Regions from separate parts of the Streptosporangium sp. NPDC000239 genome, predicted to be linked through region 2. Evidence: riboswitches for the same ligand, from Rfam matches in the RefSeq annotation. Region 2 holds a riboswitch; the other holds the start of a gene.
What was found. Region 2 has a riboswitch for glycine ahead of gcvT (glycine cleavage system aminomethyltransferase GcvT). Riboswitches for the same ligand answer to the same signal wherever they lie in the genome.

Region 1 (7,460 bases), on a different contig from region 2:
TGACGATGCGGCGCCTGGGCGACGCGCTCCAGGTCGAGGCCATGGCCATCTACCACCATCTGCCGCGCGGCAAGGACGCCCTCATGGACGCCCTGGCCGAGCACGTCACGGCCGTCCACGCCGAGCCTGCGAGCACCTGGCAGGACAGCGCGAGGGCGTGGTGCAGGGCGAGCAGGGACGCGCTCAGGGAGCATCCCGGGGTGCTGGCGCTGGCGCTGACCAAGCCCCCGAAGGGCCGCGCGGCGATCGCCCTCATGGAGCAGACCGAGCAGCTCGCCGACGCCGGGCTGCCCGACGCGGCGCAGGCGGTACGGACGCTGCGGGCCTACGTCTTCGGCGCGGTCGCGGTCGAGGTACAGCGCTCCGGATGGGCCGACTCCCCGGCGGACGGCGCCGAACCGTGGCGTCCCCCGTCGGCCGGCGGAGGCTCCGCGGCGGCCGACACCGACTTCGAGCACGGGCTGAACGCCCTGCTGGCGGGACTCAACGGAAAGCGAACGGAGACTGAACGGTAAAGAAACGCGAGGCCGATCCTTTTTTACCTGCCAGATGGCGCGTTTCGCTTGGCCAGATGTCCGCTATGAGGCATCCTGTGCTATAGGTCACACCTCCGGAAGAGCCCTGAAGGACCACTCTCCAGAGTTCGCAAACAGTCCTAACGGGCTATGTCCCGGGGCGAGATCCAGATCGCACACTTGAGTTTGACCAACGTGCGGACCTCACCCCGTTCGAGGCACGCACGACCCACATGTCCACACCAGATGCTCGTCACCCGTCACGCGATGGGAACGGATTCCCATCGGGGACACGGTGTCCACCCGCTGTCCGATGTCGATCCAGCGAGCCGACGATAGAGATCCGGAGGCACGCCGATGTGCCCGCACCAGCCGTCCTGTCCGCCCGCCGAGGCGCTGGACCGCGAAGCCGCCCGTACGATGGTCGCCCACCCCGAGCAGGGCTGGAGCCTGCTCTGCAACGGTGTGGTGCTGTTCGACGACACCGGTGAGATCCTGCCCGACGGCGGGGTCATCGAGCCGCACCGGCCCCTGGCCGGCGTCGCCTGATCGCCTGACCGATCACTCCGCGGCGGCGCGCATCCTCGCGCCGAGCCAGTGCGCGACCACCTCGCCCACCCTGCCGGGATGCCTTTTGAGATCGTGCCCCTCACCGGGCAGCACCACCAGGCGCGAGGTGTCCGCCGCCTCGGGGACCCCAAACGGGTCACGGTCACCGCTGACCGCCAGCACGTCGACCCCCGCCGCGCGCAGTTCCTGCGCGCGCGACCTCTCCGGCTTACCGGGAGGATGCAGGGGGAAGGCCAGCGCGACCACCGCCGTCGCCCCCGCCTGCGAGGCCGTACGGCAGGCGACCCTGGCCCCGTTGCTCCGCCCGCCCTGCACCAGCGGCAGACCGGGCCGGAGCCCGCGAAGCCCGGCGACCAGTTCCAGCCAGGCCTCGTCCTGCCTGGCCGCCGATCCGGGAGCCCTGGCCCCTCGCATCCTGAACGGCTGGAGCACCCGGGCGACCACTCCGCCGATCGGCGTCACCGCGTCCCGTACGGCCAGCAGGTCGGGTGCGTCCACTCCCCCGGCCGAGCCGTGGGTGAGCACCAGCAGGAAACGTGGATCGGCCACCTCGTCGATCTCGGCCACGGCCGGGCCGTGAACGGTGCCGATCTCCACGGACGAGGCAGTACTCCGGATGGACACCGATCTAGTCCTAACGGCTGATGTCCGGGCCTGCGGCAGGGCGGACAATCTCAGGGTGCAGGATCATCACGATATCCGACAGGACGTACGGGCGACCATCGGGGCCCGCCGTGACCTCGGCCCCGAGTACGAGGCCGCGCTCGTCGAGTCCTTCGTCGAACGCCTCGACTCGACGATCGCCGCCAGGGTGCGGGCGGAGCTGCAGGCCACGGGTTATCACCCCCAGCAGCATTATCCGCACCCCCAGGGTCCTCCCCCCGCGCCGCGGCGCAAGGGGAACGGCACCGTCCCGATCGCGCTCGGCTCGCTGGGGCTGGCCATCCCGCTGACCGCCGTCGCCGCCGAGGGCGGGACCGTGGGGATCCTGGTCGCCTGGGGCGGCATCGTGGTGATCAACATCGCCCACGCCCTCGGCGGGCTGCGCCACCGCGACTGAAGAGCGGGGCCGGAGACTCAGGCGTCCCGGTTGCGTCGCAGCCTGACCTCCTCGGCCAGTTCCTCGTCCGCGCTGTCCAGGCCGTAACGCCACACCCGCTCGGCGTCCTCGTCACGCCCTCTGAGCGGCAGCGTACGGGCCAGCAGCTCGATGGCCAGCGCCCCGGTCTCGGTGTCGCCGCCCTCCTCCACCGCCCCGGTGAGCTCGGCGCAGGCCAGTTCGAGATGGGCGATGCCGAGCAGCACCCGCAGCCTCGCCGTCTCCACGACGTCCGGCACGGACAGCGCCTCGACGAGCACTCCCGCCGCCTCGGCCGCCTCCCCCTCCTCAAGGAGGATCTCGGCCAGCCGCTGGGCGGCGAGGGAGGAGATCTCCGGCTCTCCGGTCGCCAGCGCGGCCCTCAGGGCCTCCTCCGCCTCCACGGGGCCCACGGCGAGCCTGGCCAGGCCCATGTGCGCCAGCGGAGCGCAGGCGGCGTTCCCGGTGCCCAGCGCGGCCTGCCAGGCCGCCCGCGCCTGGTCGGGCAGGTCGTCGCGCTCGAAGCTCCTGGCGAGCAGGCAGGCGGCCTGCCCGGCGAACTCGGGATGGCCGGTGGCCAGCGCGGCACGGGCCGCCGCCCTGGCGTCGGCCGCGTCCCCCCGCTCCTCGAGCACCACCGCCAGCCCGACCGCCGCCTGCGCGCGGTCGGGCCCCTCGGGGTCCGCGGCCAGCTCCGCGAGAATCACCGCGGCGCCGTCCAGGTCACCGTCCTCGGCCAGCTGCCGCGCGGTCTCCAGCGGTCGGGTGTCCACCTCTGGCATGCAGGGTCCCTCCGGGTAAGGAATCGCCCCGGGCCCGGTGGCCCGGAGCCCTGTCCACGAGGTGGATCTTAACGGTGCGAATCAGTCCTCGTAGGCCTCAAGCGGAGGGCAGGCGCACACCAGATTGCGGTCGCCGTACGCCTGGTCGATCCGGCGGACCGGCGACCAGTACTTGGCCTCGCGCACCGACGGCAGCGGGTAGGCCGCCTCGGCCCGCGAGTAGGCGTGCTCCCAGTCGTCGGCCAGCAGGCAGGCGGCCGTGTGCGGGGCGTTGCGCAGCGGGTTGTCGGTCTTGTCGTAGGCGCCGGAGGCGACCTTCTCGATCTCCCCCCTGATCGCGATCATCGCCTCGCAGAACCGGTCGAGCTCGGCCAGGTCCTCGCTCTCGGTCGGCTCGATCATCAGCGTACCGGCCACCGGGAAGGACATGGTGGGAGCGTGGAAGCCGTAGTCGACCAGGCGCTTGGCCACGTCGTCCACGGTCACACCGGTCTCCTTGGTGATCTGGCGCAGGTCCACGATGCACTCGTGGGCGACCAGGCCGCCCCGGCCGGTGTAGAGGACGGGGTAGTACGGGGCGAGCCTGCGGGCCAGGTAGTTGGCCGACAGGATGGCCTGCTCGGTGGCCGCCTTGAGCCCGTCTGCGCCCATCATCCTGACGTAGGCCCAGGAGATGGGCAGGATGCCCGCCGAACCGTACGGCGCGGCGGAGACGGGACCGACCGGCGAGTCGTCGCGCAGCGGGTGACCGGGCAGGTAGCCGGCGAGGTGGGCGCGGACCGCGACGGGGCCGACGCCGGGGCCGCCGCCGCCGTGCGGGATGCAGAAGGTCTTGTGCAGGTTCAGGTGGGAGACGTCCGCCCCGAACTCGCCCGGCTTGGCCAGGCCGACCAGGGCGTTGAGGTTGGCGCCGTCGACGTAGACCTGGCCGCCCGCCTCGTGCACCCGCTCGCAGATCTGGGTGATGGTCTCCTCGTAGACGCCGTGCGTCGAGGGGTAGGTCACCATGATCGCGGCGAGCCGGTCGCGGTGCTTGCCGAGCTTGGCGTCGAGGTCGGCGAGGTCCACGTTGCCGTTGTCGTCGCAGGCGACCACGACGACCCGCATACCGGCCATGACCGCGCTGGCGGCGTTGGTGCCGTGCGCGGAGGAGGGGATCAGGCAGACGTCGCGATGGGCCTCGCCGCGGGCGTGGTGGTAGGCGCGGATCGCCAGCAGCCCGGCGAACTCACCCTGGGAGCCCGCGTTCGGCTGGATGGAGACCGCGTCGTAGCCGGTGACCTCGGCCAGCCAGCCCTCAAGCTCCCGCACCAGCTCCGTGTAGCCCTCGGCCTGCTCCGCGGGGGCGTAGGGGTGCAGCCCGGCGAACTCGGGCCAGGTGATCGGCTCCATCTCGGTGGTCGCGTTGAGCTTCATGGTGCACGAGCCGAGGGGGATCATCGACCGGTCGAGCGCGACGTCCTTGTCCTGGAGCCTGCGCAGGTAGCGCAGCATGGCCGTCTCCGACCTGTGGCTGTGGAAGACCGGGTGGGTCAGGTAGTCGCCGGTGCGCGCCAGCCCCTCGGGCAGCGCGTCGTGCGCCGCGGCGTCCAGGTCGGTCAGTACGGCGCCGCTGACCTCGAAGGCGGCCAGGACCTGCTCCAGGTGGAGCTGCTCGGTCCGCTCGTCGCAGGTGACACCGACGTGGTCGGCGTCGACCAGGCGCAGGTTGACGCCGTTGTCGCGGGCCGCGGCCACGATCCGGGCGGCGCGGCCGGGCACCCGGGCGAGCACGGTGTCGAAGAAGGCGTCGTGGACGACCTCGACGCCTCCGTGGCGCAGGCCCGCGGCCAGCACGACGGCGTGCCGGTGGACGCGCCTGGCGATCCTGCGAAGGCCCTCGGGGCCGTGGTAGACGGCGTACATGCCCGCGATGACCGCGAGCAGCACCTGCGCGGTGCAGATGTTGCTGGTCGCCTTCTCCCTGCGGATGTGCTGCTCACGGGTCTGCAGCGCCAGGCGGTAGGCGGGGCGGCCGTCGGCGGCCTGGGAGACGCCGACCAGGCGGCCGGGCATCTGCCGCTGCAGGCCGTCGCGGACGGCCATGTAGGCGGCGTGCGGGCCGCCGAAGCCCAGCGGGACGCCGAAGCGCTGCGAGGAGCCGATCGCGATGTCGGCGCCGAGCTCGCCGGGGGCGGCCAGCAGGGTCAGGGCCAGCAGGTCGGCGGCGGCCACCACCTGGGCGCCGCGCGCGTGGGCGGCCTCGGCGACGGCGCGGAAGTCCCTGATCTCGCCGTCGGCCCCGGGGTACTGCACGAGCACGCCGAAACAGTCGGGAAGGGCCTCGGTGAAGTCGCTCTCGACCAGCTCGATGCCGAGCGGCTCGGCCCTGGTGCGCAGCACGGCCTTGGTCTGCGGCAGCGAGCCGGCGTCGACGACGAACACGTTCGAGGAGCCGCGCACCGCCCTGCGGGCCAGCGTCATCGCCTCGGCGGCGGCGGTGGCCTCGTCCAGCAGGGAGGCGCCCGCCACGTCGAGACCGGTCAGGTCGGAGACGACCGTCTGGAAGTTGAGCAGGGCCTCAAGGCGCCCCTGGGAGATCTCGGGCTGGTAGGGCGTGTAGGCGGTGTACCAGCCGGGGTTCTCCAGGAGGTTGCGGCGGATGACCGCCGGGGTGATCGTGTCGTGGTAGCCCAGGCCGATCATCGAGGTGAGCACGGTGTTACGCCCGGCGAGGGCGCGCAGCTCGGCGATGGCCTCCGTCTCGCTCGCGGCGGGCGGGAGGTTGAGCCTGTCCTTCGCCCTGATGGCCTCGGGGACGGCCACCGCGACCAGGTCGGCGGTCGAGGCGAATCCGACCGCCTCGAGCATGCGGGTCTGGTCGGCGTCCGCGGGCCCGATGTGACGGGTGGCGAACGGCGGGGGGGTCAGCTCGCTGAGCGGTGACAGGTCGGTCATGGGAAGCCTCCCGAGACGTTGGAGACCGGCGCTGGGCGCGGGCGTATGCCGGATCTCCCCCTCTGTCATCGCGACCTGAGAGTTTCACCTTCCGGTGCGTGGAAGGCTTTCCCCGTCGGTGAGACGCGCCTGGCGGGCGTGCCTGCTTTCCAGAGTCGCCTCGCCCACGCGGTACCGGGTGCCTGAGAGATTCCGGGGAGGTTGCTCCTTCGGCGCCCCGATCATGCCGGGGTCTCTCCCGCGCAGAGTCAGCAGCGAGACAACCTTACCCGGTGCGGCGAGCCCGGCGACGACGGGCCAGCTCATCCGCGTGGTGATCGCCTAAAGGGCTCTGGCCGGACTCCGCGCGCTCTCCGGGCAGGTCGGCCAGGGAGCCCTCCACCTCCTGCCAGACGCGGCCGAGGGCTATGCCGAAGACACCCTGCCCTCCCTGGAGCAGGTCGATGACCTCGTCGGGTGAGGTGCACTCGTACACGCTCACCCCGTCGCTCATGAGGGTGATCTGGGCCAGGTCGTTGACGCCGCGGTCGCGCAGGTGCTGGACGGCGATGCGGATCTGCTGGAGGGACACACCCGTGTCGAGCAGCCGTTTGACGACCTTGAGCACCAGGATGTCGCGGAAGCCGTACAGGCGCTGGGAACCCGAACCGTGAGCGGCCCTGACCGTGGGCTCGACCAGACCGGTGCGCGCCCAGTAGTCCAGCTGCCGATAGGTGATGTCGGCCGCGGCACAGGCGGTGGGACCGCGGTATCCGATGTCGGCGGGCAGTTTCACCGGCTGCCCGTCGAACAGCAGGCCCTCTTCGCCCGCACGCTGACGTGCCTCCCCGCGCCGTTCCGGGTCATCCTGGTCGGCGTTTCTACCCTCGCCGCTGCTGACCGCCACGCGGACCTCCGGCTTTCTCTCATCCCGCGGCCTGATCTGGGGGTTTGCGCACAGCCGCGGGTTTCACTTGCACCGTAGGACTGGGGCCAAGATCAGTCAACGACCCTCCCCGGCGCGTCGTGAAGCGTAAATGCACCGAAATACCTACCCCGCGCGACCGAAGTCCTCGGGCGTGATCGTGTCAAGGAACTCCCTGAACTTCTCCACCTCGTCCTCCTGGTCGTCGGGAATGATCACCCCCGCCTCCCTGACGATGTCCTCACTGGCGAAGATACGGGCTCCCGTACGCAACGCCAGGGCTATGGAGTCCGAAGGACGGGCGCTCACCTCGACCCCGTTGGAGAACACGAGATCGGCGAAGAAGATCCCATCACGGAGTGCGACGATGTTCACGGTGCTCAGCCGGACGCCGAGCGCGTCGAGCACGTCGCGGAAGAGGTCATGGGTGAGTGGCCGGGGTGGCGGCTCTTCGGCCTGGGCCATCGCGATCGCCGTCGCCTCGGTCATGCCGATCCAGATCGGCAGGTACCGCTCCCCATGTGCCTCCTTCAGCAGGACAATAGGCTGGTTTGAGGGCATCTCAACCCGAACGCCCACGACCTCCATCTGCAACACGGGCTGCTCCGTCTTCGCTGGATTATGACCGGTTTGTTCAACGTAACACTCGTGAGGGGACGAGTGCCTGGTCAGGT
Region 2 (7,460 bases):
GTCGGCCCCCCGTCGATCAACTCGGCGTCGATCCGGTGGACGACCGTCTCGTGGGCCATCCTGCGGTACCAGAAGCCGACCGTCCGGTCCGGCGGGAACCAGGTGTGGGAGGGCGCGCCCGGCCCGCGCATGACGAGCTGGTCGAGCAGCGTCTCACGCTGGGAGAGGAACCAGTCCCTGAGCGCGGCGTCGCCGGGCAGCGGCGCCCGCTCGGCCTTCTGCGGGTCACGCCCGAGCCGCATGCACAGGACCTTGTGGTCGTAGACCCCTCCGACGTGGTGGAGCAGGTCACGGCCGGTCCAGCCGGGGCACGACGGCACCCGGGCGTCCAGCCCCCGCTCCGCGGCCGCGAGCAGGAGATCACCGTCGGCGCGGATCAGGTCGAGATAGCGAGTGTGATCCATGGGCGGCATCATGCCGTACGGCCCCGACGGTCCTCTCCCTGTTTTCCGCTCGGCCGGTGGACGCCGCGCCCCGGTGTCACCGGGCGTCGAGCACCTCGCGAAGCAGCTTCCCGAACTCGGCGGGGTGGGTGCTGAGCCCCGTGTGCCCGCCGGGGAAGTGGACCAGCTCCGTGCCGAACCGCTCTGCCAGGAGGGCCGCGGGACGGTAGGGCAGTTCGCCGTGGGAGTCCGCCCCGGCCGCGAGCACGAGCCGGTCCGACAGGGCCCGCAGCCGGTCCACGTCCGGGACGTGGGCCATGAAGCTCGGGATGACACGCCCGATGAAGTAGGGGGCGTCGGCCATCGACCGTTCGACGCGCGCGGCCGCCCTGGGGGACAGCTCGGCGGCGGGCCGCGCGCCGGCGCTCTCCCCCGGGCGCCTGAGACCGGCCGCGAGCACGGTCGCCGCGGCCATCGGCCCCTCCCGGTCGAAGGCCTCCCGGACACGGGCGAGCATCACGCGGTGCTCGGCGGCGTCCGGCAGCACCTCGGCCAGCGGCGGCTCGTGCGCCACGACACGTGCGATCCGCCCGGGGTGGGCGGTGAGCAGGCGCATCGCGACGATCGCCCCCGAGCTGCAGCCCGCCACGCTTACGGGCTCCCCGGGGGACAGCAGGTCGATCAGCCCGAGGGCGTCCTCGGCGTGCTGTTCCACCCGCTGAGGCGCCGCCGGGTCGTCCAGCGGGCTGTTGGACAGGCCGCGCGGATCGTAGGTGACGACCGTGCGGTCGGCGGCCAGGTCGTCGACGATCTCCTCGAAGGAGGCGGCGCCGCCGGTGCCGCCGGGGATCAGCAGCAGGAGCGGCCCGCGCCCCCGCACCTCGTAGTACAGCTCGGCGCCGTCCACACGCAGGCGTCCGGTGGTCGTCTCGGTCATGTCCTGTCTCCTTCACCGTGTGGTTCGTGATCGGCGGGCCAGCGCTCCAGGAGGGTGTGCAGGGCGTCGAGGCAGCGTGACCACGACTCCTCGGCCGGGCGCGAGTGCGCGAACCCGCCCGCCGCCTCAAGGCTGATGAAGCCGTGCAGCATGCTGCGCAGCAGCCGTACCGCGTCGGTCAGGTCGGGCTCCCCGAGGGCGTAGGCGCGCAACATGCCGTAGGTCAGCTCGATCGCGCGCCGCGGCCCGCGCGCCGCGGCCAGGAGCTCGGGGTCGATCTCCGTGGGGATCTGCGTCGCCATGTAGCGGCCCGGGTGTTCGCGGGCGTAGTCCCGGTAGGCGGTCGCGTACGCGACCAGCGCGTCCCTGCCCGCCAGCCCCGCGGTGGCCTCCGCGATGCGGACGCTCTTCTCGTCGGCCGCCAGCAGGGCGATCCGGCCGCGCAGGTCCTCAAGGCCGCGAACGTGCGCGTAGAGGCTGGCGTCCTTCACCCCGAGCCGTCGTGCCACCGCCGACATGGTCAGCCGGTCGAACCCGACCTCGTCGGCCAGTTCGGCACCGGCGAGCGTCACCCGATCCGTCGTCAACCCGGCCCGCGCCATACGCGCCCCTCTCTCCTAGAACCCCTAGACTGTAACTAATCCCATTAGCTTCTGTCTAATGAGATTAGTTTCACCGGGCGCGCGACAGTACGGCACGGCGGTTCACCGAGGTCAGCGGCGTGGCCGCAGGCGGGAGGAGGGCAGGTCGTGACGGCCGGAGACGAACTCCTGGAAGGCGATCTTGACCTTGATGGCCGGGCGACGCCAGCGCTCCTCACGGCGCTGCGCCCTGGCCAGTTTCCAGGGCCTCGGCCTTCGGGAGCCCGGGGCGAAGAACCAGTGGGCCCAGGGGGAGCCGGGCCGGGCCAGCCGCAGCGCCCCGACGATCAGCAGCAGCGGGACGAACAGACCGACCATGCCCGTCCAGATCTTCCCCTTCAGCAGGGTGACCACGGCGAGCATGAGATTGAGCACGAGGAAGCCGACCGCCAGCCACGTCCCCTGCGGCGTGCCGTCCGGCCGCTCCCAGCCCAGCGGGCGCAGGCCGAGCAGGAGCAGACCGGTGACGGCGATCGCGATGAACACCGCGTCGACCGACGTGCGGCCCTCCTCCTCCCAGTAGACGTCGTGCAGGTGCAGGATCAGCGCGAACTCGTCCAGGATGAGGGCGGCGCCCACCCCGAAGACGGCCGCGGTCAGGGCGTACCACCCCTGGGAAACGCCGGAGACGAGCAGGCCGGAGACCCCGCCGAGCATCGTCAGCACCACGCCGAACACCACATGGTGGATGTGCATGTCGCCGACGCTGACGTTGCCGAACCAGCCGATCTTGGCGCGGATGAGCCGGACGTTGATGCGGGTGAAGACGAAGGCGACGATCAGCGCGACGAAGAAACAGAAGAGCGGTAGCCGTCCTGTTTCCACGATTCGATGTTGGAACAAATCCCCCACTGCACCTTCAGGTTATGCGAGAGCCGTCATGATCACGCCTAACCGGACACTCTGTCCCGACCCGGGGATTTCGCTCGGCCCTCGCCTACGGTTAGGCTGGCCGGGACACCGACGAGCCCGCGCGGGAGAGCGTCCTGACATCCAGGCCAGGACCCCTGAAGGAGCAAGCCCTCCCCGCAAACCTCTCAAGGCAAAGGACCGCGTGGGTAGGTGCCTCTGGAAAGCAGGCCGTACGGCCTCGCCGAAGGTGAAAGTCCGGCAAAAATCGGGCGAAGCTCTCAGGCATCCATGACAGAGGGGGAGGATGCTTCTCATCCGACCCCTGTCTGAGGTGCGAACATGTCCCGACCCACGCCGCTGCGCGGTGTTCACGAGGCCCTCGGCGCGACGCTGACCGACTTCGCGGGCTGGCTGATGCCGCTGCGCTACGGAAGCGAGTCCGCCGAGCACAACGCGGTCCGCCAGGCGGCCGGCCTGTTCGACCTCTCCCACATGGGAGAGATCTTCGTGACGGGCCCGCAGGCAGGCGAGGCCCTCGACTACGCGCTCGTCGGTCACATCTCCGCCCTTGAGCCGGGACGCGCCCGCTACACGATGATCGTCGATCCCCAGGGCGGCGTGCTCGACGACCTGATCGTCTACCGCCTGGCCGACCAGGAGTTCATGGTCGTCGCCAACGCCTCCAACTACCCCCGGGTCGCCGCCGAGCTGACCGAGCGCGCCGGGGCCTTCGAGGCCGCGGTCGAGGACCGCTCCGAGCAGTACGCGCTGGTCGCGGTACAGGGGCCGCGCTCCCGCGAGATCCTGGGCGGGCTCACCGACGCCGACCTCGACGGCCTGAAGTACTACGCGGGCCTTCCCGCGACCGTCGCCGGGCTCTCCGCCCTCGTCGCCCGCACCGGCTACACCGGCGAGGACGGCTTCGAGCTGTTCGTCGCCGCCGACGACGCCGAGCCGCTGTGGGCCGCGCTCACCAAGGCGGGCGAGCCGTACGGCCTGCTGCCCGCCGGGCTTTCGGCGCGTGACACCCTCCGTCTTGAGGCGGGGATGCCGCTGTACGGCAACGAGCTCTCCGCTGATCTCACCCCGTTCGACGCGGGGCTCGGCCGTGTGGTGAGGTTTGACAAACCAGGCGACTTCGTCGGCAGGGCCGCCCTTGAGCCGCTCAAGGACGTCCCCCCGGCCCGCCGCCTGGTGGGACTGATCGCGACCGGCCGCAGGGTGCCCCGCCACGGGTATCCGGTGGTCTCCGGCGACGGCGTCGTCGTCGGAGAGGTGACCAGCGGAGCGCCTTCCCAGACCCTGGGCAGGCCGATCGCCATGGCCTACGTGGACAACGGAACGTCCGCTGGACTGGCCGTGGACATCCGGGGCAGTCACGAGCCGGTCGAGGTCGTTGAGCTGCCTTTCTACAGGAGGAAAAAGTGAGTGACATTCCCGAGGAGCTGCACTACACCAAGGAGCACGAGTGGATCTCGGGCATAGACGACGGCCTGACCCTGACCGTCGGCATCACCGCCTACGCCGCCAACGCCCTCGGTGACGTGGTCTTCGTCCAGTTGCCCGAGGCCGGTTCCTCGCTCACCGCGGGTGAGGCGGTCGGCGAGGTCGAGTCGACCAAGTCGGTGAGCGACATCTTCGCGCCGGTCGGCGGTGAGGTCGTCGAGGTCAACGAGGCCGTCGTCGACGACCCCTCGCTGGTCAACAGTGACCCCTATGGCGACGGCTGGCTGTTCCGCGTCCGGCTTGAGGGTGACCCGGAGGACCTGCTGTCCCCCGAGGAGTACACGGCACTCACTTCGGGCGAATCCTGAAATATCTAATCTTGCGTCGTGATCACGCGCGTCCACCGGCGCGCGTGATCACGACCGCGGGACAGCGCAAAGGCAGGGCAGATCAATGGCGATCAGCGTCTTCGACCTCTTCAAGATCGGTATCGGCCCGTCCAGCTCGCACACCGGCGGCCCGATGGCCGCCGCCCACAGGTTCGCCAGAGGGCTCGACCACGACGGCCTGCTCGACAAGACCACCCGGGTCGAGGTCATCCTCTACGGCTCACTCGGCCTGACCGGCAAGGGCCACGGCAGCGACAAGGCCGTCCTTCTCGGCCTGACCGGCGACAAACCCGAACTCGTCGACGTCGACACCGTCGACGAACGGCTGGCCGCCATGCGCGCCTCGGGAACGATCCGGTTGTACGGCTCCCGCGAGATCCCGTTCGTGGTCGGTGAGCATCTCGTCTTCGAACGCAAGATCTCCCTGCCGCACCACCCGAACGGCATGCGGTTCACCGCCTTCGGGGAGACCGGCGACGTCCTGCGGGAGAAGGTCTACTACTCGGTCGGCGGCGGCTTCGTGGTCGACGAGAACGCCACCGGCGCCGACCGCATCAAACCGGACGACACCGTCCTGCCGTACCCCTTCACCACGGCGGCCGAACTGCTCGGCCACTGCACGGAGACGGGTCTTTCCGTCTCGGGGCTGATGCTGGAGAACGAGAAGGCCTTCGGCCTGTCCGAGCGGGAGATCCGCGACCGGCTGCTGAACCTGTGGCGCGTCATGAGCGAGTGCGTCGGGCGCGGCATCGCCAAGGAGGGCGTGCTGCCCGGCGGCCTGAAGGTCAGGCGCAGAGCCCACCAGCTCCACCGGAGGCTGCAGAGCGAGGCCGCGGAGAAGGACCCGCTGCACGCGATGGACTGGGTCTCGCTGTTCGCCCTCGCGGTGAACGAGGAGAACGCCGCGGGCGGGCGGGTCGTCACGGCACCGACGAACGGCGCGGCGGGCATCGTCCCGGCCGTGCTCACCTACTACGACCGGTTCGTCCCGAACTCCGACGACGACGGGGTGGTGCGCTTCCTGCTCACCGCGGGGGCGATCGGCGTGCTGTTCAAGGAGAACGCCTCCATCTCCGGCGCCGAGGTCGGCTGCCAGGGCGAGGTCGGCTCCGCCTGCTCGATGGCGGCGGCCGGGCTGACCGAGGCGCTCGGCGGCACCCCCGAGCAGGTGGAGAACGCCGCCGAGATCGGCATCGAGCACAACCTGGGGCTGACCTGCGACCCGATCGGCGGCCTGGTGCAGATCCCGTGCATCGAGCGCAACGCGGTGGCCTCGATCAAGGCCATCACCGCGGCCAGGATCGCGCTGCGCGGCGACGGCCGCCACTTCGTCTCCCTGGACAAGGCGATCAAGACGATGCGTGACACCGGCCGCGACATGCTCGACAAGTACAAGGAGACGAGCAGGGGCGGCCTGGCGGTGAACGTCATCGAATGCTGACCCGACCTCCCGGCAAACACGCCAAACTCCACGAACTTTGACATCTCACCCGGCCACTCGCCGTAGCGCCCCTATGCTGGGTGCCGCTGTCACCGAGAGTCGGGAGGACGTCGTGCCGACGAAGGTCTCACAGCCGGAGAAGACACGTCCGGGAGGCCGGGCCCGCCACCGCGCGTCCGCCCTCCCCGGCGACCACCGTGACCACAGCGGCTCCCCGGGCTCCCGTGGTTCCCGTGGCTCTCACTGGTTCTTCGCGCTGGCCCTGCTCGCCGGGATCGGGGTGCGCGCGCTGGCCGTGCTCGGTTACCGGCCCACGCTGTGGTTCTGGGCCGACTCCTTCGTCTACCTCGGCGCCGGACTCGACCCCCGGCCGATGGAGTCCCGCCCCTCCGGCTACTCCCTGCTGTTGTGGGCGCTGCGCCCGCTGTCCAGCGTCCAGGCGGTCGTGGTGATCCAGCACCTGCTCGGGCTCGCCACGGCGTTGTGCGTCTACCTTCTGCTGCGCCGCCGGGGAGGGCTGCCGGGGTGGGGGGCGACGCTGATCACGCTCCCCGTGCTGCTCGACGTCCACCAGGTCCAGCTCGAACACCTCGTCATGGCGGACCTGCCGATGGAGTTCCTCGTGGTCGCGGCGGTCACGCTGGTGATGTGGCGGCGGCGCCCACCTGCGTGGGCGGCGCTGCTCGCCGGGCTCCTGCTCGCGGCGGCGACCGTGACCAGGACGATCGGGCTGCCGCTGGCCCTCGTGGTACTGGTGTGCATGGTGATCGGACGGTCCGGATGGCGGGCGGTCACGGCCACCGCGCTGGCCTGCGCGATCGGCCTGGGCGGCTACGCGGCCTGGTTCGCCTCCGAGTACGGCAACTACGGCCTGACCAGGGGAAACGCCTTCCTCTGGGCGCGCACCATGACCTTCGCCGACTGCGCCAGGATCAAACCCGCCGGTCCCGAGGCCGCGCTGTGCCCGACCGTCCCCGTCGCCGAGCGCAAGGCCCCGCCCGTCTACATCTGGGACGCCTCCTCGCCCCTGAACAAGGTCAAGGGAACCTGGGCCGAGCGTGACAGGCTCGCGGGCGCCTTCGCGGCCCAGGCCATCAGGGCGCAGCCGCTCGACTTCCTCACCGCGGGCCTCACCGACGTGGCCCATGTCTTCGACTGGGAACGCAGGGTCTACCCGACCCCCGGCCCGCAGAGCGCCTACGTCTTCCCCGCCGTCGCCAGGCCCTTCCCCACCGGCGCCGCCTCCCAGGGCAGGACCGCCGAGGAGCTGACCGTCGCCTACCAGGGCGCCTCCGGCGAGACCCGTCTCGTCGAGCCGTACGCGGGCTGGCTGCGCCTCTACCAGGAGAACGGCTTCCTGCGCGGCCCGGT

Region 1: another riboswitch for glycine. It lies ahead of gcvP (aminomethyl-transferring glycine dehydrogenase); the one in region 2 lies ahead of gcvT (glycine cleavage system aminomethyltransferase GcvT).

Annotation. Positions count from the first base shown of each region.
Region 1 is NZ_JBEPEI010000008.1:128,847-136,306, forward strand. Features, by position in the region: gene ABT340_RS21430 (TetR/AcrR family transcriptional regulator C-terminal domain-containing protein) at 1-515, shown strand, start outside; gene ABT340_RS21435 (DUF5999 family protein) at 873-1,064, shown strand; gene ABT340_RS21440 (alpha/beta hydrolase family protein) at 1,077-1,682, opposite strand; gene ABT340_RS21445 (hypothetical protein) at 1,765-2,145, shown strand; gene ABT340_RS21450 (YfgM family protein) at 2,163-2,945, opposite strand; gene gcvP (aminomethyl-transferring glycine dehydrogenase) at 3,027-5,882, opposite strand; glycine riboswitch at 6,042-6,133, opposite strand; gene ABT340_RS21460 (MerR family transcriptional regulator) at 6,148-6,768, opposite strand; gene ABT340_RS21465 (bifunctional nuclease family protein) at 6,913-7,383, opposite strand.
Region 2 is NZ_JBEPEI010000002.1:127,915-135,374, forward strand. Features, by position in the region: gene ABT340_RS06095 (maleylpyruvate isomerase family mycothiol-dependent enzyme) at 1-404, opposite strand, end outside; gene ABT340_RS06100 (alpha/beta fold hydrolase) at 481-1,320, opposite strand; gene ABT340_RS06105 (TetR/AcrR family transcriptional regulator) at 1,317-1,922, opposite strand; gene ABT340_RS06110 (hypothetical protein) at 2,034-2,786, opposite strand; glycine riboswitch at 2,926-3,024, shown strand; glycine riboswitch at 3,027-3,111, shown strand; gene gcvT (glycine cleavage system aminomethyltransferase GcvT) at 3,153-4,241, shown strand; gene gcvH (glycine cleavage system protein GcvH) at 4,238-4,627, shown strand; gene ABT340_RS06125 (L-serine ammonia-lyase) at 4,713-6,089, shown strand; gene ABT340_RS06130 (hypothetical protein) at 6,202-7,460, shown strand, end outside.